Regions from separate parts of the Arthrobacter sp. NicSoilC5 genome, predicted to be linked through region 2. Evidence: riboswitches for the same ligand, from Rfam matches in the RefSeq annotation. Region 2 holds a riboswitch; each other region holds the start of a gene.
What was found. A riboswitch is a leader RNA that binds a small molecule or an ion and turns the genes downstream of it on or off. The one in region 2 is predicted to bind thiamine pyrophosphate.
Positions count from the first base shown of each region.

Region 1: linked by a shared signal. The riboswitch ahead of LDO22_RS12315 (ECF transporter S component) and the one ahead of thiD (bifunctional hydroxymethylpyrimidine kinase/phosphomethylpyrimidine kinase) in region 2 are both predicted to bind thiamine pyrophosphate.
Region 3: linked by a shared signal. The riboswitch ahead of thiC (phosphomethylpyrimidine synthase ThiC) and the one ahead of thiD (bifunctional hydroxymethylpyrimidine kinase/phosphomethylpyrimidine kinase) in region 2 are both predicted to bind thiamine pyrophosphate.

Region 1 is NZ_AP024660.1:2,616,625-2,624,420, reverse strand. It holds gene LDO22_RS12355 (Na+/H+ antiporter subunit D) at 1-1,597, shown strand, start outside; gene LDO22_RS12350 (Na+/H+ antiporter subunit E) at 1,594-2,139, shown strand; gene LDO22_RS12345 (monovalent cation/H+ antiporter complex subunit F) at 2,136-2,414, shown strand; gene mnhG (monovalent cation/H(+) antiporter subunit G) at 2,404-2,808, shown strand; gene LDO22_RS12335 (DUF4235 domain-containing protein) at 2,831-3,094, opposite strand; gene LDO22_RS12330 (CDGSH iron-sulfur domain-containing protein) at 3,192-3,545, opposite strand; gene LDO22_RS12325 (iron-containing redox enzyme family protein) at 3,542-4,597, opposite strand; gene LDO22_RS12320 (heme-degrading domain-containing protein) at 4,787-5,329, opposite strand; TPP riboswitch at 5,416-5,556, shown strand; gene LDO22_RS12315 (ECF transporter S component) at 5,624-6,247, shown strand; gene LDO22_RS12310 (ATP-binding cassette domain-containing protein) at 6,247-7,794, shown strand; gene LDO22_RS12305 (energy-coupling factor transporter transmembrane component T) at 7,791-7,796, shown strand, end outside.
Region 2 is NZ_AP024660.1:1,041,870-1,049,665, reverse strand. It holds gene LDO22_RS04860 (vitamin K epoxide reductase family protein) at 1-424, opposite strand, end outside; gene LDO22_RS04855 (Rne/Rng family ribonuclease) at 863-4,258, shown strand; TPP riboswitch at 4,439-4,536, shown strand; gene thiD (bifunctional hydroxymethylpyrimidine kinase/phosphomethylpyrimidine kinase) at 4,544-6,064, shown strand; gene rplU (50S ribosomal protein L21) at 6,328-6,636, shown strand; gene rpmA (50S ribosomal protein L27) at 6,698-6,961, shown strand; gene obgE (GTPase ObgE) at 7,080-7,796, shown strand, end outside.
Region 3 is NZ_AP024660.1:1,163,166-1,170,961, forward strand. It holds gene LDO22_RS05505 (VOC family protein) at 1-543, opposite strand, end outside; gene LDO22_RS05510 (amidohydrolase family protein) at 642-1,724, opposite strand; TPP riboswitch at 1,802-1,909, shown strand; gene thiC (phosphomethylpyrimidine synthase ThiC) at 1,926-3,731, shown strand; gene LDO22_RS05520 (alpha/beta hydrolase) at 3,728-4,462, opposite strand; gene ffh (signal recognition particle protein) at 4,560-6,143, opposite strand; gene LDO22_RS05530 (glucose-6-phosphate dehydrogenase) at 6,228-7,631, shown strand; gene LDO22_RS05535 (P-II family nitrogen regulator) at 7,729-7,796, opposite strand, start outside.

The sequences.
Region 1 (7,796 bases), 1.6 Mb from region 2:
AAGCTTTGCCCCGCTCGCCGTCGTACTTCCCATCCTGGGCGCCGCCCTGACCTTCCTGCTGATCCGGCACTCCAGGGCCCAGCGCGCGGTGAGCATCGCCCTGCTGTCGCTGACCCTGGCGCTCGAATGCCTCCTGCTGGCCTCCGCGTGGAATGACGGCACCGCCGCGGTGACCATCGGAGGCTGGATCCCTCCGTTTGGCATCGTCATGGTGGTGGACCAGTTCTCCTCCCTGATGCTGGTGGTGTCCTCCGCCGTGAGCCTGGCTGTGCTGGTCTACGCCACAGGGCAGGGCATGGCCGACGGCGACCACGACGCACCGGTCTCGATCTTCCACCCCACGTACCTGATCCTGGTGGCAGGGGTGTCCAACGCGTTCCTGTCCGGGGACCTGTTCAACCTCTACGTCGGCTTCGAGATCCTGCTGACGGCAAGCTACGTGCTGATGACCCTGGGCGGCACCGGGCCGCGCATCCGCGCCGGCGTCACCTACGTGGTGGTGTCCGTGGTGTCCTCGGTGCTGTTCCTGATTGCCATCGCCATGGTGTACGGAGCCACGGGAACGGTGAACATGGCTGACCTGGCCATCAAGCTGGGCGAACTGGACCAGGGCACCAAAACCCTGCTGCATGTGATGCTCCTGGTGGCCTTCGGCATCAAGGCCGCCGTTTTTCCCCTGTCCTTCTGGCTCCCCGACTCCTACCCCACGGCACCCGCGCCGGTCACCGCCGTGTTCGCCGGCCTGCTGACCAAGGTGGGCGTCTACGCGATGGTCCGGACCGAGACGCTGCTGTTCCCCGGCGACACGTTGAACACGCCCCTGATGGTGGTGGCGCTGCTGACGATGGTGGTGGGCATCCTGGGTGCGCTGGCCCAAAGCGACATCAAGAGGCTCCTCTCGTTCACCCTGGTCAGCCACATCGGCTACATGGTGTTCGGGCTGGCCATGTCCTCCGCGGTGGGATTGGCGGCGGCGGTCTTCTACGTGGCGCACCACATCACCATCCAGACCAGCCTCTTCATGGTGACCGGCCTGATCGAGCGCCGCGGCGGCAGCTCGTCGGTGGACCGGCTGGGCGGCCTCGCAAAGCTCTCGCCCATGCTGGCCCTGCTGTTCTTCATTCCCGGCATGAACCTGGCCGGCATCCCGCCGTTCTCCGGGTTCCTTGGCAAGGTGGGGCTGCTGCAGGCCGGCGTCCAGCTGGGCACACCACTGGCCTATGCGCTGGTGATCGGCGGTGTGGTGACCAGCCTCCTGACGCTGCTGGCCATCGCCAGGGTTTGGAACCGCGCGTTCTGGCGCCGCCCCACCGACGCCGAACATCCGGACCCGGTGCTCCTGGCCCCTCCCGTGGCGAGGCTCTCCGGTCCAGGCGCCAAGGTCAACAACACCGTGACGCTCCTGCCGCGCACCATGGTGGGTTCGACAGCGGGCCTGGTGGTGCTCGGCGTTGCCCTGACCGTCTTTGCCGGACCGCTGTTCGCTCTCTCGGACCGGGCCGCCCGGGACATGCTTGACCGGACGCCGTACATCGAGGCGGTGCTGGGCGACGGTACTTCCGTCCCGGGCACAACCGCCGGGGGAGGAGGGCGATGAGCCGCAAACGCATTTCGCTGCGCCAGGAGCTGCCCCTGCTGGTCTGGCTGGTGATCGTCTGGGGCGCCCTGTGGCAGGATTTCAGCCCCGGAAACCTGTTGTTCGGTGCCCTCCTGGCCGTGGGCGTGGCCCGGCTCTTCTACCTTCCGCCGGTGGAGCTCAGCGGCCGCTTCAATATCCTCTACGCCGTGCCCTTCGCGCTGGCCTTCGTGGGCAAGGTGGTGGTGGCCAGCGCCCAGGTGCTGTACCTGGCAACGGCCCGCGGACCCAAGGTGACCAACGCCGTCGTCGCGGTGAAGCTGAGGAGCCACCAGGACCTGATCGTCACCGCCACCGGCCATGTGATCTCCCTGATCCCGGGCTCGCTGGTGGTGGAGGTGGACCGTTCCACGTCCACCCTCTACCTGCACGCCCTCAACATCACCTCAAAACAGGACGTGGAGGGCCTGCGGAACGAAGTCCGTTCCATCGAAGCCGGCCTGATCCGCATCATGGGCAGCCGCGAGGAACTTGAAGAAGTGCGAATGGAGGCCACCGCATGATGAACGTTGTCCTGGCCGTCACGGCCGTCATTTTCTCGCTGGCCGCGGCGGGTGCCATCCTCCGGATCGCCCGCGGCCCGTCGCTGCTGGACCGTGTCCTGGCAGCCGACGTCCTGCTCGCCATCCTGGGCGGGGCGCTGTGCGTGGATATGGCAGTGAACCGGCACTTGAACAACCTGATGCTGGTGGTGGCCATCTCCATCATCGGGTTCATCGGGTCCGTGACGGTGGCCCGGTTCGTGGCGGACCGGAGGGTGAAGCCCAATGAATCCTGACTTTTCCGGGCCGGATGCCTGGATCGACGCTGTCTCGGCCGTGTTCATGGTGGTGGGCGCGCTCATGTCCCTGGGCGCGGCGATTGGCCTGCTGCGCTTCCCGGACCTGCTGAGCCGTATGCATGCCGCCACCAAGCCGCAGGTCCTGGGCCTGTTCCTGCTGCTGGCCGCCATTGGGCTGCAGATGCGGACCTGGTGGGTGTGGCCGGTCCTGGCTGTGGCATGGATCTTCCAGCTGCTCACGGTGCCCGTGTCCGCCCACATGGTGGGCCGGGCCGGATACCGCACCAAGCACCTGCACAGGGAGCTGCTCACGGCCGACGAGCTGGAAGCCGTGGTGCAAAAAGCCGCCGCCGAGACCGCCCTGGAGGACAGTTCCGACGACGGCCGGTAACGCTAAGCGAAGCTTTGGGCAGCTAGACGATGTCTTGCGTCTTGGCGAAGCGAGTGATGGCACGCTGGGTGCCGCGGTTGGCCAGGACCTGGATGATGGCACTGACAGACGCCGAGATCAGCGCGAAGGTCAAAGCAGACCGGAGGCTGGTGGGGACGTCCTCGTTCTTGCCGGTGGGTGCTTTCTGCCCCGTGGTCTTTTCCCAGATGGTGTTGACCAGCTTGGTGCCGGCCAGGCCTGCGCCGAGGCTCACGGCGGTCCCGAGCAGTTTGATGAGAAGGTTCATTGCTGGTACTCCTTGCGGGCGGAAAACGGACTGGTTCCAGCCTAGCCTCACACCCGGGCTGGTCCGGGCAGGGCGTGGCCGGCGGGCGGCTCTGTGGTCAGGCCGGGGGCTGGCCGGCCTTGGGTTCGGTGCGGAACTTGATCATCTTGTGGGTGCCGTCGCAATAGGGCTTGATGGCGGACGCCCCGCACCGGCACAGGGCGACGGTCCTCCGCTCCCTGGGCACGGCGTCGCCGGAAGGGGTAACGATCTCGAAGTCGCCCCTGACAATGAGGGGACCATCGGGGCACACCACGATTGAGCCGGGGGCGGGTTCCTGCTCCACGTCCGGCCGTGTTCCATGCTGTTCGGGGTTCATGCCTGCACCACATTCATCGTTGTTTCCGGTTTCCTCGGCGCCCAGCCGCTGCGGCTTCGCAGAATCGTCGTAGGCCTGCCGCGAGCTTGTCACGCTGCCGCCGGCACGGCCGCCCGGAGCGATGTTTCCCCGGCTTCCCAGGAGGACAGGAGGTGGGCGGAGACGCGGCCGTCGATCGCCATGACGGCGGTGGCGCCGAACAGGACGTCCGCAAGGAGCTTCGGCTCGGCTTCAACCAGGCCGCCGGCGAGGTCCCGCCCGGCAATCTGCTCATGCACGGCGTCGGCCTCCACATGCTCATCGAAGTAGTGGGTGACGTCCGCGGCGAAACCGTGCCGGCGGAATCCGTTGCCGTAGAAACGGTTGGGCTGGGATGAGGTCATTTCGTAGATGGCCAGGTGTCCGGTGATGGCCCCGCGGAGCCGCCGGTTCAGGCCGCACAGCGACATGAGGTTCACGGATGCGAGGGAGACGGCCGGGATGGTGTCGACGTAGGCGCCGTACCTGTCGTCCAGGCCCAGCCCGCGCATGGTCCGGGCAAACAGCGCGCTGTGCATCCGTTCCGGCCTGCCGCCGCCGTATTCGTCCGCCTGGATTTCCACGAGGGCAGCCTTCGCCCGGCCGGTGAGCCGCGGAATGGCCCAGGTGTGTGGATCGGCTTCCTTCAACTGGTACACGGACTTGTGGATCAGGAACTCTTTGAGCTGCTCCAGGCTTGCCTTCCGTGCGACAAAGCGGGAAACGCTGGGACCGGTGTCCATAGAGGCGAGGCCAAAAAGGACGTCGGCAACGGCATCGCTGGTCATGGCAATCCCGGCGGCCAGGTCGGCATCACCGGCGGCCTGGCGTGCGGCGGCACGAAGGGCGGCTTCGAAGGGTTCCTCGATCAGGCGCCGGACCCTGATCAGGGCAGGTTCCCACTCCCAGGCGTCGCTGACCCCGTCCAGGCCCGAATAATGCAGTTCGTAGAGGCAAAAGAGGGACAGCTGGATGTCTTCGCCGGCGATGATGTCACCGGTTCGGGCCACCTGCCCCGCGACCAGCCAATGCAGCCCGTCCAGCTCGGGCGTGGCTGCATCAGGGGCCTTGGACAGGGCCGCAAAGAGGGCGCTGCTGATGGGGCCTCTGGTGTCCGGGATTCTCATGGTGCTCCTTGGTTGCCGCGCCGGTTCCGGGAAGGGACGCCGAAGGTGCTCCCATTCCCTGTGGTGGTCGTACCCCGGGGACAACATAGTAAGCATGATTACTAATGAAAGCTAAGCGGCCTGGTGCCGCCTGGCATGTACGGGTGCTTGTCCCGCTGCGCCTGGTCAGCCAGGGCTGGTTGGCCGGCGCTACTCGTCCAGCGCCGACCCCAGGATGTCGCGCAGTGCCTCAACCACCAGTTCGTGGTCCTGCAGCTGCGGCAGTCCGGACACCGCCACGGAAGCCACCACCCCAACGCCCGTGACGTGGATCGGAAACGCGCCCCCGTGTGCCGCATAGCGGGACTGGTCGAACCAGGCGTTGTCCTCGATCCGGCCGCCGCCCAGCCGGCCACGCAGTCCCACCAGGAGGGAGGGTGCCTCGTACCGGAGGGCAGTGCGCTGCTTGGCCCGGATCCAGTGGCCGTTGTCAGGCGTGGCGCCAGGAAGTGCGACATGGAACAGCACCTGCTCACCCTTGGCGATGTCGATGGCGATGGGCAACGACCGCTCCTTGCCCAGTTCAACGAGGAGCAGGCCAAGGTTCAACGCATCGTCCAGCGAGAAGCCGGGGAACTGGAGCTCCCGGACCTCCGCCTCGATGCGGGCAATCTGCGCCTCCAGTGAGCCCTCCGGCTGGGCGTCGCTGGAATCAGGATCGAACCCGGTCACATCCGGTGGATTGGCGGTCATGGCCCTCAATCTACTCCTGCCAGGTGTAAACTTGACCACGCCCAACTGGGCGAAATTAACAGCGTTACCCAACCACAAAGCAACACTAAAAACGACAGGGGAGCGCCGCCGTCGGGCATCCTGGCACAGGCCGGGCACCGCAGGTGGGCGCTGAGAGTGCGGACAGCCGCAGACCCTCGAACCTGATCCGGTTAGTACCGGCGCAAGGGAGTCGAGTTCTCAAAGTGTCGCGGATGCACGGCCACAGGCCCGCAGCCGGGTCCACTTTCCCCTCCTGTTTCCCAGGAGGATCACATGAGTACTGCAGCAATCAAGAAGACCACCAGTAAGTCCTGGCGCGTCGTGGACATCGTCGTCGCCGCCCTGGTGGCCATCGCGGGCGGTGTCATCTTCTGGGCATGGGACCAGGGGGCCGCCGCACTGTCCGCCCCCATGAACGCCGCCTACCCGCCCCTGACCGGACTGCTCGCCGGCGGCTGGATGATTCCCGGGGTGCTGGGCATGCTCATCATCCGCAAGCCCGGAGCCGCCCTGTTCTGCGAGACCGTAGCCGCCACCGGCGAACTGCTGATGGGTTCCCAGTACGGCGCCTCGGTCCTGTTTTCGGGTTTCATCCAGGGCCTGGGCGCGGAAATCATTTTCGCGATCTTCGTCTACCGCAAGTTCAACCTGCCTGTATCGCTGCTGGCCGGCGCCGCGGCAGGGTTCTTCTGCGGCCTGAATGACTCGTTTGCCCCGTGGGGCTGGAACATTGCCTACTCCGGCGCGGACAAGCTCGCCTACATCGTGCTGACCACCCTTTCCGGGGCCATCCTGGCGGGCGCTTTGTCCTGGCTTGCCACCCGCGGCCTGGCCCGCACCGGCGTGCTGAGCTCCTTCGCGTCCCGTAAGGCTGCCACGGAGCCTGTCTTCTCCTGATGGCACCCTCCCAGGACGCCTCCGGCACGATCCAGCCTGCCGCCATCGCCGCCCGCGGCTGGGGATGGCGGCACGCCGGACGGGCCAAGCCCGCCGTCCACGGCCTTGACCTGGACATCGCCCCCGGGGAGCGGGTGCTCCTGCTGGGGCCCTCCGGCGCCGGAAAGTCCACGCTGCTGCACGCCCTTGCCGGCGTCCTGGGAGACATAAACGACGACGGCGAGGCAGGCGACGCCGACGAGTCCGGTTCGCTGCTGGTTGACGGAGCCCCGCCCCGGGCACGGCGCGGCCGCGCCGGTCTCATGCAGCAGGACCCGGAGACCCAGGTGGTCCTGTCGCGGGTGGGGGACGACGTCGCCTTCGGCGCCGAAAACCTTGCGGTGCCCCGCGACGCCATCTGGCCGCGCGTTCACGAGGCACTTGCCGACGTCGGGCTCGCCCACCTCCCGCTGGACCACCCGACGTCGGCCCTCTCCGGCGGCCAAAAGCAGCGCCTGGCGCTGGCGGGCATCCTGGCGATGCGTCCCGGACTGATCCTGCTGGACGAGCCCACCGCCAACCTGGACCCGGACGGCGTGCTGGAGGTCCGCGACGCCGTGGCCCGCTCCCTGGACAAAACCGGGGCGACGCTGGTGGTGGTGGAGCACCGGGTGTCCGTCTGGAAGGACCTCGTGGACCGGATCGTGGTCCTGCAGCCCGGCTCCGCCGCGGATCCTGCAGTGCTCCTGGACGGGCCGCCGGACCGCGTCCTTACGGAGGCGCGGAGCATGCTGGCCGCAGCGGGCGTCTGGGTGCCCGGGTATGTGCCGGCCACACGCGCCCGCGCCGCCGTCCCGGCTCCCGGTGCAGGCAGCCTCCTGCTGGCCGCGGAGCAGCTGGGCGTCTCCCGCGAACGCCCCCGCCGCAAAGGCTTCCGGAAGATCCCGCCGGTCCCGGTCCAGGAAGGCGTGTCCGCGCAGATCCGTGCCGGGCAGGCCCTTGCCATCACCGGCGCCAACGGTGCCGGCAAGTCCACGTTCGCGCTGACCCTCGCAGGGCTGCTTGAGCCGGTGTCCGGAAAAGTGTCCGCGACGCTGGACCTCAGCCGCGGTGCCGGCATCGACCCGTACAAGTGGAAGGCCGAGCAGCTGATTTCGCGGGTGGGCACGGTGTTCCAGGAGCCGGAGCACCAGTTCGTCACCGGAAAGGTGCTTGACGAGCTGCTCTTCGGCCCCCGGCACCTGGGGCACGGCGAGGACCGGGTTGAGGAACTGCTGGAGCGGCTGCGCCTTACCCAGCTGGTGGACGCCAACCCCTATACGCTCTCCGGCGGTGAGAAGCGGCGCTTGTCCGTGGCCACCGTCCTGGCCGCCAGCCCCCAGGTGCTGATCCTGGACGAGCCCACGTTCGGCCAGGACGCCAATACCTGGGCCGAGCTGGCATCGTTCCTGTCCGAGCTCCTTGATGCCGGCACCGCGGTGGTAGCCGTGACCCATGATGCCGAATTCACGGAGGCGCTGGGCGGGGCGGAACTGCGGATGGCCGTGGCGGAAGCGGTGGCGCCATGAGG
Region 2 (7,796 bases):
ACCACAGCCAAACGACGAACGCGAAGCCGAGCGTGACGCCCACCTGCAGTCCCAGCCAGTACCAGCGGGCGAAGGTCGCCCCGGACAGCAGGGCCATGCCCACCGTGATGGTGATGGCGAAGGCCACGATCCCGATGAACATGTTGGGGAAGCCGAACAGCGAACTTTGCCAGGTCTGCATGACCTGGCCGCAGGAGATCCAGGGATTCACGTCGCACACGGTGGTGTGGTTGGGGTCCTTGAGCACTTCGAGTTTTTCCAGGACCAGGGTCCCGGAGGCAAGCCAGCCGACGATTCCGGTGATGACCAGCAGCCAGCCGAAGGGCCGGTTCCGGGCCATGCGCGGGATGCTGCCGGCGGCGCTGGTCTGCGGATCGGCGGCGCGTTCCTCTTCATGGGCGCTGACGGGGGAGATGCTGGGCATGGGTGTTGCGTCCTTTTCGTCCGGTGCTCCTGTGCCTGATTGTAACGCCGGTGGCTGGACCCACCACACAGCAACGGGAACAGCAACGCCCGCTTCCGCGGCGATCCAGCGCGGGTATGAGAGAATGAACGTGGCTGGAAGCCGATCCACATTCGGACTCCGGTCCGGTGGTTTGTTCCCAAGACCGCCAATGATGAGCAGGGCAGGCTTTGGATTCTTCCGGCACACCCGCGACTCCATTGGGCGGCACCTGGTTGTGGCACGCAGAACAACGGGTTTTCAGAACATCCACCGGCTCCCACGGGCTGCCGCACCCCAATGACGGTGCGAACCTGGGAGTATCCACTTGACTTCTGTCAATGCCTGCGGGTGTTGACAATATGTGCCCCAATGGGTGCCGGATGTGGCGGTACGTCAGGGGCAGGAGTGTTGCCACATATGGACAATGATCAAGAGCTGGCCGTTAACGACGAAGCAGTGGCTGCCGGCGCTGCTGCCCCCAAGAGGGCTCCGCGGACCCGCCGCAAGGCGGCTTCCAGGGCCGGGGACGCCCCCACGGATGCCGTGAGCACGGCACCGGAAGTTGCCGAAGCACCCGCCGCTGAAGAAGCCGGCACTGAAGAGGCCACCACAGCGGCCAAGGCTCCCGCCCGGCGCACCCGGTCCCGGAAGAAGGCGGACGCAGCAGAACCGTTGCCCGCTTTCGCCGCCGAAGCGGAACCGGCCGCCGCTGCCCCCAGTGGCACCCCCGCCACCGCGTCGGGTGCAGCTGATGAAAGCGCCGCTGCCGTTCCTGCCCCGGACACAACGGCAGACGCCGAAACCAAGCCGGTCCGCCGCCGTCGGGTAGCTACCCGCAAGGCTGCGTCGCCGGTTTCCGCCCCGGAAGCGGCCTCCGCAGCCGCCGCCGAAGTGGCGCCGGAACCGGCCGGGCCCGAAGCCGTGGTGCCCGAAGCCGCGGACCAGGCCGCCGCGCAGAACGTGGAGCAGGCGCAGGAGCCCGCCGCCCAGGAACCCGCCGCCGCGCCCGCAGCTGCCGCCGCACCGGAGGCCGCCCGGCAGGAGCAGGCGCCTGACGCCGCCGGAACGAAGGACGGCGGCGCCGCCGCCAGCCCGTTTGGCTCCCTCTTCCTGGAACCGGCGTCGCCGACGTCGGTGCTCTTCCAGGCACCGGACCTCAGCACCGTGGTCCGGCCCGCCGCGCCCGTCGCGGAGGAGCCTGAAGAGGAAGAGACCGAAGACACCGACGATTCCTCCAGCCGCCGCCGGCGCCGCAGCCGTGGCCGCAGGGGCCGCAGCCGCATCGGCGACAGGACGGAAGAGGACAACGAGGACGGCAGCGCTGAGGCTGACGCCGAGGACGAGGCTGACGAGGATACCGCCGGCCAGCTGGAGGACGGTGTAACCTCCCGCCGCCGGCGCCGCCGCCGCCGCGGGGACCAGGACCTTGAACTCACGGGCGGCGGGGATGACGACCCGCCCAACACGGTGACCAGGGTCCGTGCGCCGCGCGCCGTCAGTGAAGCACCCGTGAGCAACCGCGTGACCAGCGTTAAGGGCTCCACCCGCCTGGAGGCCAAGAAGCAGCGCCGCCGCGAATCCCGTGACACCGGCCGCCGCCGCACGGTCATTACCGAGGCCGAGTTCCTGGCGCGCCGGGAGTCCGTGGACCGGCAGATGATCGTCCGCCAGCGCGACGACAGAATCCAGATCGCCGTCCTCGAAGACGGTGTCCTGGCCGAACACTTCGTGTCCAAGACGCAGCAGGACTCGCTGATCGGCAACGTGTACCTGGGCAAGGTCCAGAACGTGCTGCCGTCCATGGAAGCCGCATTCGTGGACATCGGGCGCGGCCGCAACGCCGTCCTGTACGCGGGCGAGGTCAACTGGGAGGCCGTCAACCTGGAGGGCAAGCAGCGGCGCATCGAAAACGCGCTGAAGTCCGGTGACACCGTCCTGGTCCAGGTGACCAAGGACCCGGTGGGCCACAAGGGTGCCCGCCTCACCAGCCAGATCTCCCTGCCCGGCCGCTACCTGGTGTACGTACCCGGCGGTTCCATGACCGGCATCTCCCGCAAGCTGCCCGACGTCGAACGCAACCGGCTCAAGCGCATCCTCAAGGACCGCCTGCCGGAGCACGCCGGTGTGATTGTCCGTACCGCGGCCGAGGGCGCTTCCGAGGAAGAGCTGACGCACGACATCAACCGGCTTCGCGCCCAGTGGGAGGGCATCGAAAGCCAGTCCGCGTCCACCAAGATCCTGGCTCCCGAGCTGCTCTACGGCGAACCCGATCTGACCATCAAGGTGGTCCGCGACGTCTTCAACGAGGACTTCTCCAAGCTCATCGTTTCCGGTGAGGAAGCCTGGGACACCATCGAGGCCTACGTCACCTATGTGGCGCCGGACCTTGTGGGCCGCCTTGAGAAGTGGACCAAGGACCAGGACATCTTCGCCGCCTGGCGCATCGACGAGCAGATCCACAAGGCGCTTGAACGGAAGGTCTTCCTGCCCTCCGGCGGCTCCCTGGTGATCGACCGTACCGAGGCGATGACCGTGGTGGACGTCAACACGGGCAAGTTCACCGGCAGCGGCGGCAACCTTGAGGAGACCGTCACCAAGAACAACCTTGAGGCAGCCGAGGAAGTGGTGCGCCAGCTGAGGCTGCGCGACATCGGCGGCATCATCGTGATCGACTTCATCGACATGGTGCTCGAATCCAACCGCGACCTGGTCCTGCGCCGACTGGTGGAGTGCCTGGGCCGTGACCGGACCAAGCACCAGGTGGCCGAGGTCACCTCGCTTGGCCTGGTCCAGATGACCCGCAAGCGCATGGGCACCGGACTGCTGGAAGTCTTCGGCGAACAGTGCGAGGCCTGCGCCGGCCGTGGCGTTGTGACCCACGACGATCCCGTGGAGCACCGCCGCGCCAACATCGTTGCCGCCGAGCACCACGTCCAGCGCACCGACAACCGGCCCGAAGCCCGCGCGGAAGCCCGTCCGGAAGGGCAGCGGAACGACAATACCCAGCCCGGCGTGCGTACTGAACGCAAGCGGCGGCGCGGACGCGGCGGGCAGCAGCCCGAAGCGGCCCCGGCACCTGCCGTCCACGTGCACACGGTCCAGCCGGACCCGTCGGACGCCGAGCGGCACGCCAAGGCGGAGGCCACCAGGCTTGCCCTGGCGAACATTGCCGCTGCGGCCCACGCTGCCCACCTGCATGACGATGAGGTGGCGGCAGCCCGGCAGGTGCCTTCCGTAGAGCCTGCGCCGGCGCCCGTCGAGGAGAAGCACGACGCCGATGCCCCGGCACGTCCTGCGGCTGTCCTGACGTTCGGCGGCGAGGAAGTCCCGCTTCCGTTCGTGGAGCATGCTGAGGAACAGCATCCCCTGCCCGCCCTCACCCTGGACCGGCTCGCGGAAGCGTTCGCCCACCTTGGGCAGCCGGCTTCCCCTGTGGAGAACGCGCCTGCCAAGACCGCCGAGGCCGTGAAGGTGCCGGAGGCTGCGGCGCCGGAACGGCAGCACGACGGCGGGGGAGCGGAAGCCCGCGCCGCCGCAACGGAAGCTGCAGCCGGAAAGGACTACTCCGACCACACGCTGGAGCAGTCGCGGCAGCGCAGGCCGCGGCGCCACCGTGCCGCCAGCCGTGCCCAGGGTGCCGCCAACGAGACCGCCGTCCAGCATCACGAAAACGTCCAGGCGGCAGGCGCAGGCCATTCGCACGCGGCCAAGGCTCCCGAACCCGTGAAGCCCCAGCAGGCACCGGCGGAACCGGGCAAGGCGCCCGAGGAACCCATCATCCTCGGCGTGGGTGTGCCTGCCTCGGAGCTCTAGGCGCAGGAGTTACCGGCCAAACGGCCACGCAGTAAGGAATCCCCGTCCTGCGGACGATTCACCCGGGAAGCACCGTGGGAATCGGCCGTGTGGCGGGGATTCCTGCTGCTGCGAGGTTGTTGTTTCCTTGACCCGAGGGCTGTCATCCTTTCCTCCTGGTGCGGCCTACGGGCTAGGGTGGAAACCGACACGGGGTGCCGCGCAGAAGGCCGGCTGAGATCCAGACCCGTTGAACCTGTCCGGCTAGTACCGGCGAAGGGATGTCTCTTGTCTTCGACCCTTTCCATGCCCCTTCCTGCTGCCTCCGGCGTTCCCACCGCGCTGCCCCCGGGCCGGGACGTCCCGCGGGTCCTCTCGATCGCGGGCTCCGACCCGTCCGGTGGCGCCGGCATCCAGGCCGACCTCAAAAGCATTGCCGCCCACGGCGGATACGGTATGGCTGCCATCACCGCCCTGACGGCACAGAACACCCGTGGCGTGCAGGCTGTCCACGTTCCTCCGGCCGCTTTCCTCGCCGAACAACTGGACGCGGTCAGCGACGATATCTCCATCGACGCGGTCAAGATCGGCATGCTGGGCGACGAGAGCGTCATCCGCACTGTCCGGCATTGGCTGGAGAAGGTGCGCCCCGCCGTCGTGGTCCTCGACCCCGTGATGGTGGCCACCAGTGGTGACCGGCTGCTGAAGGAATCCGCGGAGGCTGCCCTCCGCGAACTGCTGCCCCTGGCGCACCTCATCACTCCCAACCTTCCGGAGCTTGCCATGCTGGTGGGCGGGGACCCTGCCGGGACCTGGCCGGCGGCGCTGGACCAGGGAAGGCGCCTTGCCGAAGCCACCGGAGCCACCGCGCTGGTCAAGGGTGGCCACCTCGCGGGTGCAGACTGCCCGGACGCGCTGGTCAACACGGCCGGCCTCCTGTCCCAGGAAGTGGTGGAAGTGCACGGCAAACGAATTTCCACCCGCAACAGCCATGGCACCGGCTGCTCCCTGTCCTCCGCGATGGCCACCGTCCAGGCACGCCTTGGGGACTGGGAGGCATCGCTCCTGACGGTCAAGCCATGGCTGGCCGGCGCCCTTGAGAACTCGGAGCAGCTTGAGGTGGGCCAGGGCAACGGCCCCGTGCACCATTTCCACCATGTGCGGCCGGCCCCCGCGGAAGGCGCTTTCGCTGCCCGGCTGTGGACGGAAGCCCAGCAGGACGTGGCGGACATCTACGCCCTGGACTTCATCCGCGGCCTGGCCTCCGGAGACCTTGCTGAGAAGGACTTTGCCTACTACCTGGCGCAGGATGCCCTGTACCTGAACGGCTACTCCCGCGTCCTCGCCCGGGCCAGTGCCCTGGCCCCCTCCGAAGCGGAGCAGCTGTTCTGGGCCGGATCCTCGCAGCAATGCCTGGAGGTGGAGTCGGAGCTGCACCGCTCATGGCTCAGCACCCGCCCTGCCCAGGGCGGACTTGGCCCCGTCACCAAGGCCTACGTGGACCACCTCACTGCAGCGTCGGCGTCGGGAAGTTACGCCGTCCTGGCCGCCGCTGTTCTGCCCTGTTTCTGGCTCTACGCCGAGGTAGGGGAAAAGCTGCACGCCCAGTTCCTCGCCTCGGGAGCGCCTGACGGCCACGCCTACGCAGCCTGGCTCCGGACCTACGCCGACGAGGGCTTCGCCGAAGCCACCCGGCGGGCCATCGCCATCGTGGACGCGGCAGGGCGGAAGGCCTCCGACCATGAACAGGCGGCGATGGTGACCGCCTTCAGGCAGTCCTGCCGCCTGGAAGTGGAATTCTTCGACGCGCCGAGGCTGCATGCCTGACCCCTGCGGGCAGCACCGCCGCTATTATGGAGGGGCATGGTTGCGGTGCTGCTTGTCGGGGTGTGGTTACTACCACAGCCGGGCCGCCGGAACCAGCCTCATTTGCGGCCGTAGATGGATTTAGCGTATTCTGGATCTTCGGTGCTTACGCCAACACTTGGGTTATGACCCCACGGCGTTGAGGCACAGCGAGAACCCTGGCTTTTCCGAGTCGGTTCCGCACGCAAATTTTGTAATAAACGTCGAGAGAAGTGAGTTCCCAAGTGGTGTACGCGATTGTCCGCGCAGGCGGCCGCCAAGAGAAGGTTTCCGTTGGAGACTTCGTTACCCTGAACCGCGTCGCCGGTGGAGCCGGCAGCACCATCGAGCTGCCCGCACTGCTCCTGGTTGATGGTGACAAGGTCACCTCCGCCGCCGCTGACCTGGCCAAGGTAACTGTTACGGCTGAAATCCTCCAGGACCTGCGTGGTCCTAAGATTGTCATCCAGAAGTTCAAGAACAAGACCGGCTACAAGAAGCGCCAGGGTCACCGCCAGGAACTGACCAAGGTCAAGATCACCGGCATCAAGTAACCACCGGTTACTGTTCAGGTATTTCAACAGATTCCCCAGAATTTAGAGGCAGGCATTTCAGATGGCACATAAAAAGGGCGCGAGCTCCACTCGCAACGGTCGCGATTCCAACGCTCAGTACCTCGGCGTCAAGCGCTTCGGCGGCCAGGTAGTTTCCGCAGGCGAGATCATCGTCCGCCAGCGTGGCACCCACTTCCACCCGGGCGCCGGCGTTGGCCGTGGCGGCGACGACACGCTGTTCGCACTGACCCCGGGCGCCGTTGAGTTCGGCACCCGCCGCGGTCGTCGCGTCGTCAACATCGTTGCTGCTGCAGCTGCAGAGTAACAACCAGTTCTGAAGCGGTGGAGCGGGCCTGAGGGTCCGCTCCACTGTTCTTTTAACCGCATTACAATCGATGTGGCGTCCGCGGGCGCCCATCTAAACAGCATTTGAGGAGATCCACGTGGCCAGCTTTGTAGACCGGGTAGTCCTGCACGTATCCGGTGGAACCGGCGGCCACGGATGCGTCTCCGTCCACCGCGAGAAGTTCAAGCCGCTGGGCGGGCCCGACGGCGGCAACGGCGGCAACGGCGGCGACGTCATCCTCCGGGTGGACCACCAGACCACCACCCTCCTCGACTACCACCACGCACCCCACCGGCACGCCAGCAACGGCGGACCCGGCATGGGCGACTGGCGCGGCGGAAAGAACGGCGAGACCCTCGTGCTGCCGGTGCCGGACGGCACCGTGGTCAAGACCAAGGACGGTGAAGTCCTGGCGGACCTCGTCGGCGAAGGTACCGAGTTTGTGGCAGCCGCCGGCGGCATCGGCGGCCTGGGCAACGCGGCCCTCTCCTCCCAGAAACGCCGTGCCCCGGGCTTCGCGCTGCTGGGCATCGAGGGGGATTCCCGGGACATCGTCCTGGAACTGAAGTCCATTGCCGATATCGCCCTGGTGGGCTTCCCGTCCGCCGGCAAGTCCAGCCTGATCGCGGCCATGTCCGCTGCGCGCCCCAAGATTGCCGACTACCCGTTCACCACCCTGGTTCCCAACCTGGGCGTGGTGCAGGCCGGCGAAGTGCGGTTCACCATCGCCGATGTTCCTGGCCTCATCGAAGGCGCCAGCGAGGGACGGGGACTGGGCCACAACTTCCTGCGCCACGTTGAGCGCTGCGCGGCC
Region 3 (7,796 bases), 120 kb from region 2:
GACGTGGCCTACGCCGGCCGCCGTCTGCCGCTGGCCTTCCAGGGACTCCTCGGTGAGGTACTGCTCAAGGTAGCGCTGCGGCGGGAGCGCCAGGCTGTCCATGACCACGTCGGTCCCGTTCCAGGACCAGTTGCTGCGGGGGCGGTCCCAGTACAGCTCGATGCCGTTGCCCTCGGGGTCGGTGAAGTAGAAGGCTTCGCTGACCAGGTGGTCGGCACTGCCCGTGAAGGCCCGCGGCTCGTACTGGGCAGCAGTGGCGACGGTCGCGGCCAGGGAGGCCTGGTCCTCGAAGAGCAGCGCGGTGTGGAACAGGCCCGCCTCTCCCCTGCCGGGAAGGTGCAGTCCGGGAGCCGGCGCAAGGTGGACCAACGGCCGGCCCAGGCGGCCAAGGTAGAGCCCGCCGTCCTGCTCTGCCACCACCTCAAGGCCCAGCGCACGCTGGTAGTAGTCGGTCATGACCTTCATGTCGCCCACCTTGAGCATCACGGTGCCCATGGCGAGGTCGGCAGGAAGAAGATCCTGGCTGCTGGCTGATGCGGTCATTGAAGGCTCCTTGCATTGGCGGCCGTCCCATTGGCGGCCTGTCACCTATTAAAATTACTTGAAGCTTCAATTTATTCCAAGTCCCCGGGAACCGTTTGTCAGCGAATGATCCGCCCGCCCAGCACCACGTGCTCCAGCGCCGTAATGGTCTCCGGTACAGCCCGCGGATCTTCCCGGCATACGACGACGTCGGCGCGGGCCCCCTCTTCCACTCCATCCGCTCCCAGCCAACTGCGTGCTGCCCAGCAGGCGGAGTCGAGGGCCGCGTCCATGGGGAGGCCGGCGCCGTGCAGGGCGAGGATTTCGTCGGTGATCCTGCCGTGCCGGATCACGCTGCCGGCATCGGTGCCGGCAAAGATGCGCACACCCGCTGCGTGGGCTTCCGCCACCCGCTCGAGCCTGCGTTCCCATAAGGCGCGCATGTGGGCTGCATAGCGCGGGAATTTCGCGTCCGCCTGGGCGGCAATGTCGGGGAAGGTGGCGATATTGATGAGCGTGGGCACGATCGGTACGCCCTGCTCCACGAACCGGGGCAGGTGGCGGGACAGGAGCCCGGTGGCGTGCTCGACGCAGTCGATGCCGGCGTCCAGCACCTGGTCCAGGGTGTCTTCGGCGAAGCAGTGCGCCGTCACCCTGGCGCCTTCGTCGTGCGCCGCCTGGACGGCATCGCGGACGACGGCGGCGGGAAACGATGGCGCCAGGTCACCGGCGCTGCGGTCAATCCAGTCACCCACCAGCTTGACCCAGCCGTCGCCGTCGCGCGCCTGCTTGCGGACGGCCTCCACGAGGCCGTCCGGTTCAACTTCCTCAGCGAAGCCGCGCAGGTAACGGCGCGTCCGGGCGATATGGCGCCCGGCACGGATCAACACCGGGAAGTCCCTGCCACCCTGCATCCAGCGGGTATCCGCCGGCGAGCCGGCATCCCGGACCAGGAGGGTTCCGGCGTTGAGGTCCGCCTGCGCCTGGTCCCTGGCGGCTGCGGGCTCCACGGGGCCCGCGGGGCCCAGGCCGATGTGGCAGTGGGCGTCCACGAAGCCCGGCAGGACCCAGCCGTCGAGTACCCGGCCGGGAGGAGTGTCCGGCTTGTTGAACGTGAGCCTTCCGTCCACCGACCAAAGTCCATGCCGCACCCGGTCCGGCGCGGTCAGGACGGGTCCACGGAAGTGGATGATGTCTGCCATGGGGCTCCTTTCGATGCCCGGTCAGGCTAGCACCGCAATTATGACAAGCCTGGTTCAGGGGCCTGTGGTAGCTTCGTTCCTGACCACACGGGTGCCCTTGCAGGGGCTGAGATCGGGCTGACGCAGCCTGCGACCGTTGAACCTGTCCGGGTAATGCCGGCGAAGGAAGTGAGTATTCCCTTGAGTACGCAAAACACGCAGTTGAACCCTGCCCTGCTGCCGTCCGCCGGGGAGCCCGGCGACACATCCGTTCCGCAGGTAACCCAGTCCCTGAAGTCCCATTCCCTCGCCTACCTTGCGGATGAGGCGTCCGGGATCCGGGTACCGGTGACGGAAATTTCCCTTGAACCATCACCCAACGGCCAGCCGAACGCACCCTTCCGGACCTACCGGACTGCCGGACCCGGCAGCGACCCCGTCCGCGGGCTGCAGCCCTTCCGCGCAGAGTGGATCGCCGCGCGCGGGGACACCGAACCCTACGGCGGCCGGGAGCGCAACCTGCTCGACGACGGCCGCTCGGCCGTGCGCCGCGGTGCTGCCTCCGCGGAGTGGAAGGGCGCACAGCCGGTGCCACGCCGCGCCGTCGACGGCCGGACGGTGACGCAGATACACTATGCCCGGCAGGGAATCGTGACGCAGGAAATGCGCTTCGTGGCGCTGCGCGAAAACTGCGACGTTGAGCTGGTCCGCAGCGAGGTTGCTGCCGGCAGGGCCATCATCCCGAACAACATCAACCATCCGGAATCCGAGCCGATGATCATTGGCAAGGCTTTCCTGGTGAAGATCAACGCGAACATTGGCAACTCCGCGGTGACGAGTTCCATCGCGGAGGAGGTGGACAAGCTGCAGTGGGCCACCCAGTGGGGTGCCGACACCGTCATGGACCTCTCCACCGGCGACGACATCCACACCACGCGGGAGTGGATCATCCGCAACTCCCCCGTGCCGATCGGGACGGTGCCGATCTACCAGGCGCTGGAAAAGGTCAACGGCGAGGCCAACGCCCTCACGTGGGAGATCTTCCGCGACACCGTGATCGAACAGTGCGAGCAGGGTGTGGACTACATGACCATCCACGCCGGCGTGCTGCTCCGCTATGTCCCGCTGACGGCCAACCGGGTGACCGGCATCGTCTCGCGCGGCGGCTCCATCATGGCCGGCTGGTGCCTGGCCCACCACCAGGAGAACTTCCTGTACACGCACTTCGACGAGCTGTGTGAAATCTTCGCCAAATACGACGTCGCCTTCTCCCTGGGTGACGGCCTCCGCCCTGGTTCCACGGCGGACGCCAACGACGCCGCGCAGTTCGCGGAGCTGGACACGCTCGCCGAGCTGACGCAGCGGGCCTGGGGGTACGACGTCCAGGTGATGGTGGAGGGGCCCGGCCACGTTCCCTTCCACCTGGTCCGTGAGAATGTGGAACGGCAGCAGGAGCTGTGCAAGGGTGCGCCCTTCTATACCCTGGGCCCGCTGGTCACCGACATCGCTCCCGGCTACGACCACATCACGTCGGCAATCGGCGCCACCGAGATTGCCAGGTACGGGACCGCCATGCTCTGCTACGTCACGCCAAAGGAACACCTGGGCCTGCCCAACAAGGACGACGTCAAGACGGGTGTCATCACCTACAAGATCGCGGCGCACGCGGCGGATCTGGCCAAGGGCCACCCGGGGGCGCACGAACGGGACGACGCCCTGTCCAAGGCACGGTTCGAATTCCGCTGGCGCGACCAGTTCGCCCTGTCCCTGGATCCTGTGACCGCGGAGGCGTTCCACGACGAGACGCTTCCCGCTGAACCGGCCAAGACGGCGCACTTCTGTTCCATGTGCGGCCCCAAGTTCTGCTCCATGCGGATCAGCCAGGACATCCGTGACGAATACGGGTCGGCAGACTCGCAGGCGGCACTGGCGGACATGGCATCCGGCATGCGGGAGAAGAGCCAGGAGTTCCTGGCCAAGGGCGGCAAGGTGTACCTGCCGGAACCGACGGTCGCTGCCGGCAGCTAGGACGCCCGGGCGGGCTGGCTTCGGCTGACCCCGCTGATGAACTGGCGGATGGCCCGGTCCCCGTCCAGGGAGTCCTGGGGCCGGTGCCCTCCCGCGGCAACGCGGTGCAGGGCACCGGTCTCCCTGAGGTACCCGGCAATTTCCTCATAAAGCGGCTCCCAGCCACCGGTCAGGACCAGCGTGGGGACACCGGGAACAATATGCAGCGGCGCATCCCAGGACGGCGCCTGAAGGCGCAGCCTGCGGGCGGAGCGTTTTTCCTCGATGGTGGCCGGCTGCTGGAGGTCGGTGGCGTAGACGCGGCGGACGAATTCGCGCTGGAAGTCGTCGTCACTGAGCTGGTGGCGGACGTCGAAAAGCGGCTGCATCAGGCTGATATGCGCGGCCGTGGCCGGCAGTTCCGCCGTCAGCGACAGGCAGGCCGGTTCCACCAGGGTCAGGGAAAAGACCAGGTCCGGGCGTTCCACCGCGGCCATCATGGCGGGGATCGCCCCCTGGGAGTGCGCCACCACATGTCCGCCGGCGGCGCCGCGGCCATCGTCGGCAAGCGACCTTAGGATGATCGCGGTGTCTTCCGTGAAGGAGGATTCCAGCGGCTCCGCGGCGGAATCGTAGCCGTGCCTGCGGAGGAACAGGGCATCATAGGCAAGTCCCATGCCGTGCTGGCGGGGCCATGCGGCGGCGCCAAAGGTACCGGCGCCGTGCACGAACACTACCCTCTGCTTGAACATATCCCAACCCTATTCCACGGTGCCGGCATCCCAACGAAAAAGCGCCAGGTGTCGTCTTGAGCGGTCAAAACGGCACCTGGCGCTACTCAGTTGGTTGCTACTTGCCCATGAACTTGTCGAAGCCCTTGGGAAGGTTCAGCTGGGACGGGTCGAAATCGCCGCCCTGCTGGCCGAAGGCCGCGCCGGTGGGCAGTGCCTTGGCAGCGTTGGCCCGGCGGGCCTCGGCCTCCTTGCGCTCCTGCGCAGCCTTGGCCGGGTTTCCCGACTTCGGCTTCTTTTTCGGCGCGTTCTTGGCGTTCTTGCGCGCACCGCCGCCGGCTCCGGGCAGGCCGGGCATCCCGGGCATTCCCGGCATGCCGCCCTGTGCCATCTTCTTCATCATTTTCTGGGCCTGGGCGAAGCGCTCCAGCAGGCCATTGACCTCGGAGACGTGGACACCGGAACCACGGGCGATGCGGGCGCGCCGTGAGCCGTTGATGATCTTGGGTGCCAGCCGCTCGTGGGGGGTCATGGACCGGACGATCGCCTCGACGCGGTCAATCTCCCGCTCGTCGAACTGTTCGAGCTGCTGCCGGATGTTCTGCGCGCCCGGCATCATCATGAGCATCTTCTTCATAGAGCCCATGTTGCGGATCTGCTGCATCTGGGCCAGGAAGTCTTCGAGGGTGAAGTCTTCCTGGTCGGCGAACTTCTTCGCCATGCGGGCAGCTTCGTCTTTGTCCCAGGCCTTTTCGGCCTGCTCGATGAGCGTGAGGATGTCGCCCATGTCCAGGATGCGCGAGGCCATCCGGTCCGGGTGGAACAGCTCGAAGTCGTCCAGGCCTTCACCGGTGGAAGCGAACATGACCGGCTTGCCGGTGACCGACGCAACGGACAGTGCGGCACCACCGCGGGCATCGCCGTCGAGCTTGGACAGCACGATGCCGGTGAAGTTCACGCCTTCGTCGAACGCCAGGGCCGTGTTGACGGCGTCCTGGCCGATCATGGAGTCGATCACGAACAGGACTTCGTTGGGGACGATGGCCCGGCGGATCTGGCGGGCCTGCTCCATCATGCCGGCGTCCACGCCAAGGCGGCCGGCGGTGTCCACGATGACGACGTCGTGCAGCTTCTGTCGTGCTTCCTCCACACCGGCGCGCGCGACGGCGACCGGGTCACCGGCGGGCTGGTCCAGCTCCGTGGAGGTGGCTCCCGGGTGCGGGGCGAAGACCGGCACGTTGGCGCGCTGGCCCACCACCTGGAGCTGGGTGACGGCGTTGGGGCGCTGGAGGTCGCACGCCACCAGCAGGGGGCTGTGGCCCTGGGCCTTCAGCCACTTGGACAGCTTGCCGGCCAGGGTGGTCTTGCCCGCACCCTGGAGGCCGGCCAGCATGATGACGGTGGGGCCGTTCTTTGCCAGCCGGATCCGCCGGGTCTCGCCGCCGAGGATCTCCACGAGTTCCTCGTTGACGATCTTGACGATCTGCTGGCTGGGGTTCAGGGCAGCCGAAACCTCGGCGCCGAGTGCGCGTTCGCGGACGCGGCCCGTGAATTCACGGACCACCGGAACGGCGACGTCGGCGTCCAAAAGGGCACGGCGGATCTCGCGGACAGTGGCATCAACATCGGCCTCCGTCAGGCGGCCCTTGCCGCGGAGATTCTTGAAGGTTGCTGTCAACCGGTCAGAGAGTGAATTGAACACGCGCCGTGAACTTCTTTCAGGAGATGATCGGGACTCGACTATCTAGGGTATCAAGTCAGGCACGGTAGATGGCATGCTGGCAAAATGACGAGCCAAACAACTGTCAAGACCCTGCTTATCCTCGGCGCCTCGGGCGACCTCACGGGCCGGCTCCTCCTGCCGGGCCTCGCCCGCCTTGTCGCGGCAGGCCGGGCGGAGGGCCTCAGCCTGGTGGGCGCAGGTTCGGATCCGTGGACACCGGAACAATGGCGGGAGCGGGTGGAGTCGTCCTTTGCCGCGGCGGCCGGCACAGCTGACCAGCCGGGGAAGGACGCCTTGGAGGCCATGCAGAAGGAGACGGCCTACCACCAGGTGGACGTCACGGCCGAGGGTGCCCTTGCTGCCCTGCTCGCCGGGCTGCACGGCCCGGTGGCCGTCTACTTCGCCCTTCCGCCCCGGATCAGCCAGCTGGCCTGCGAGACGCTCCAGCCGGCGGAGGTTCCGGAAGGGACCCGCCTGGTGATGGAGAAGCCGTTCGGCTCCAGTGAGGAGTCGGCCCGTTCCCTGAACCGGACCCTGAGCCGTCTTGTCCCGGAGGACCACATCCACCGGGTGGACCACTTTTTGGGCAAGGCCACGGTCCTGAACATCCTGGGCCTGCGGTTTGCCAACAACTTCCTTGAACCCGTGTGGAACCGGCAGCACGTGGAAAAGGTGGAGATCTTCTTCGACGAGGACCTGGCGCTGGAAGGGCGTGCCCGGTACTACGACGGCGCCGGCGCGCTCCGCGACATGATCCAAAGCCACCTCCTGCAGGTCATGGCCATCATGGCGATTGAACCGCCCGCCACCATCGGCGAGCGCGACCTCCGGGACGCGGTCTCCGCCGTCCTCCGCGCCAGCAGCGTCAGGACCCCCTTCACCGACTCAACGCGGCGGGCCCGCTACACGGCGGGTTCCGTGGCAGGCAAGGAGGTGCCGGACTATGCCAAGGAGGACGGGGTGGACCCGGCCCGGGGCACGGAAACCCTCGCCGAGATCCAGGTGGACATCGACAACTGGCGCTGGCGGGGCGTCCCCTTCATCCTCCGCTCGGGCAAGGCCCTGGGCGACAAGCGGAAGGAAGCGGTGGTCACCTTCCTTCCGGTGCCCCACCTCCCGCAGGGCTTTACCGGGGTGGACTCCCCCAACCAGCTGCGGATCGGCTTCGGTCCCGACACGCTGGAGTTCGACGTCGACGTCAACGGTCCCGGGAACATTTTCAGCCTGGGCCGGGTCACCCTGGAAGCGGAACTGAGCGCCTCCGACCTCCTGCCCTACGGTGAAGTGCTCGAAGGTGTCCTGACCGGCGACCCGCTGCTGTCCGTCCGGAGCGACACTGCCGAGGACTGCTGGCGGATTGTCGAGCCCGTGCTCAAGGCCTGGGAACAGGGCAAAGTTCCCCTGGAGGAGTACGACGCCGGATCGGCCGGGCCGGCGTCATGGCCCACCAACCGGCACAAGGACTGAGCCTTCACGGCAGACAGGACGGGCGGGAACCTTTCGGTTCCCGCCCGTCCTGTATCACTCTTCAGTTGTTGCCCTGCAGGGGACCGTGCCGCCCCGCCTAGATGGCGGCCACTCCGCGTTCCCCGGTCCGGACGCGCACTGCCTCATGGACGTCCATGGTCCAGA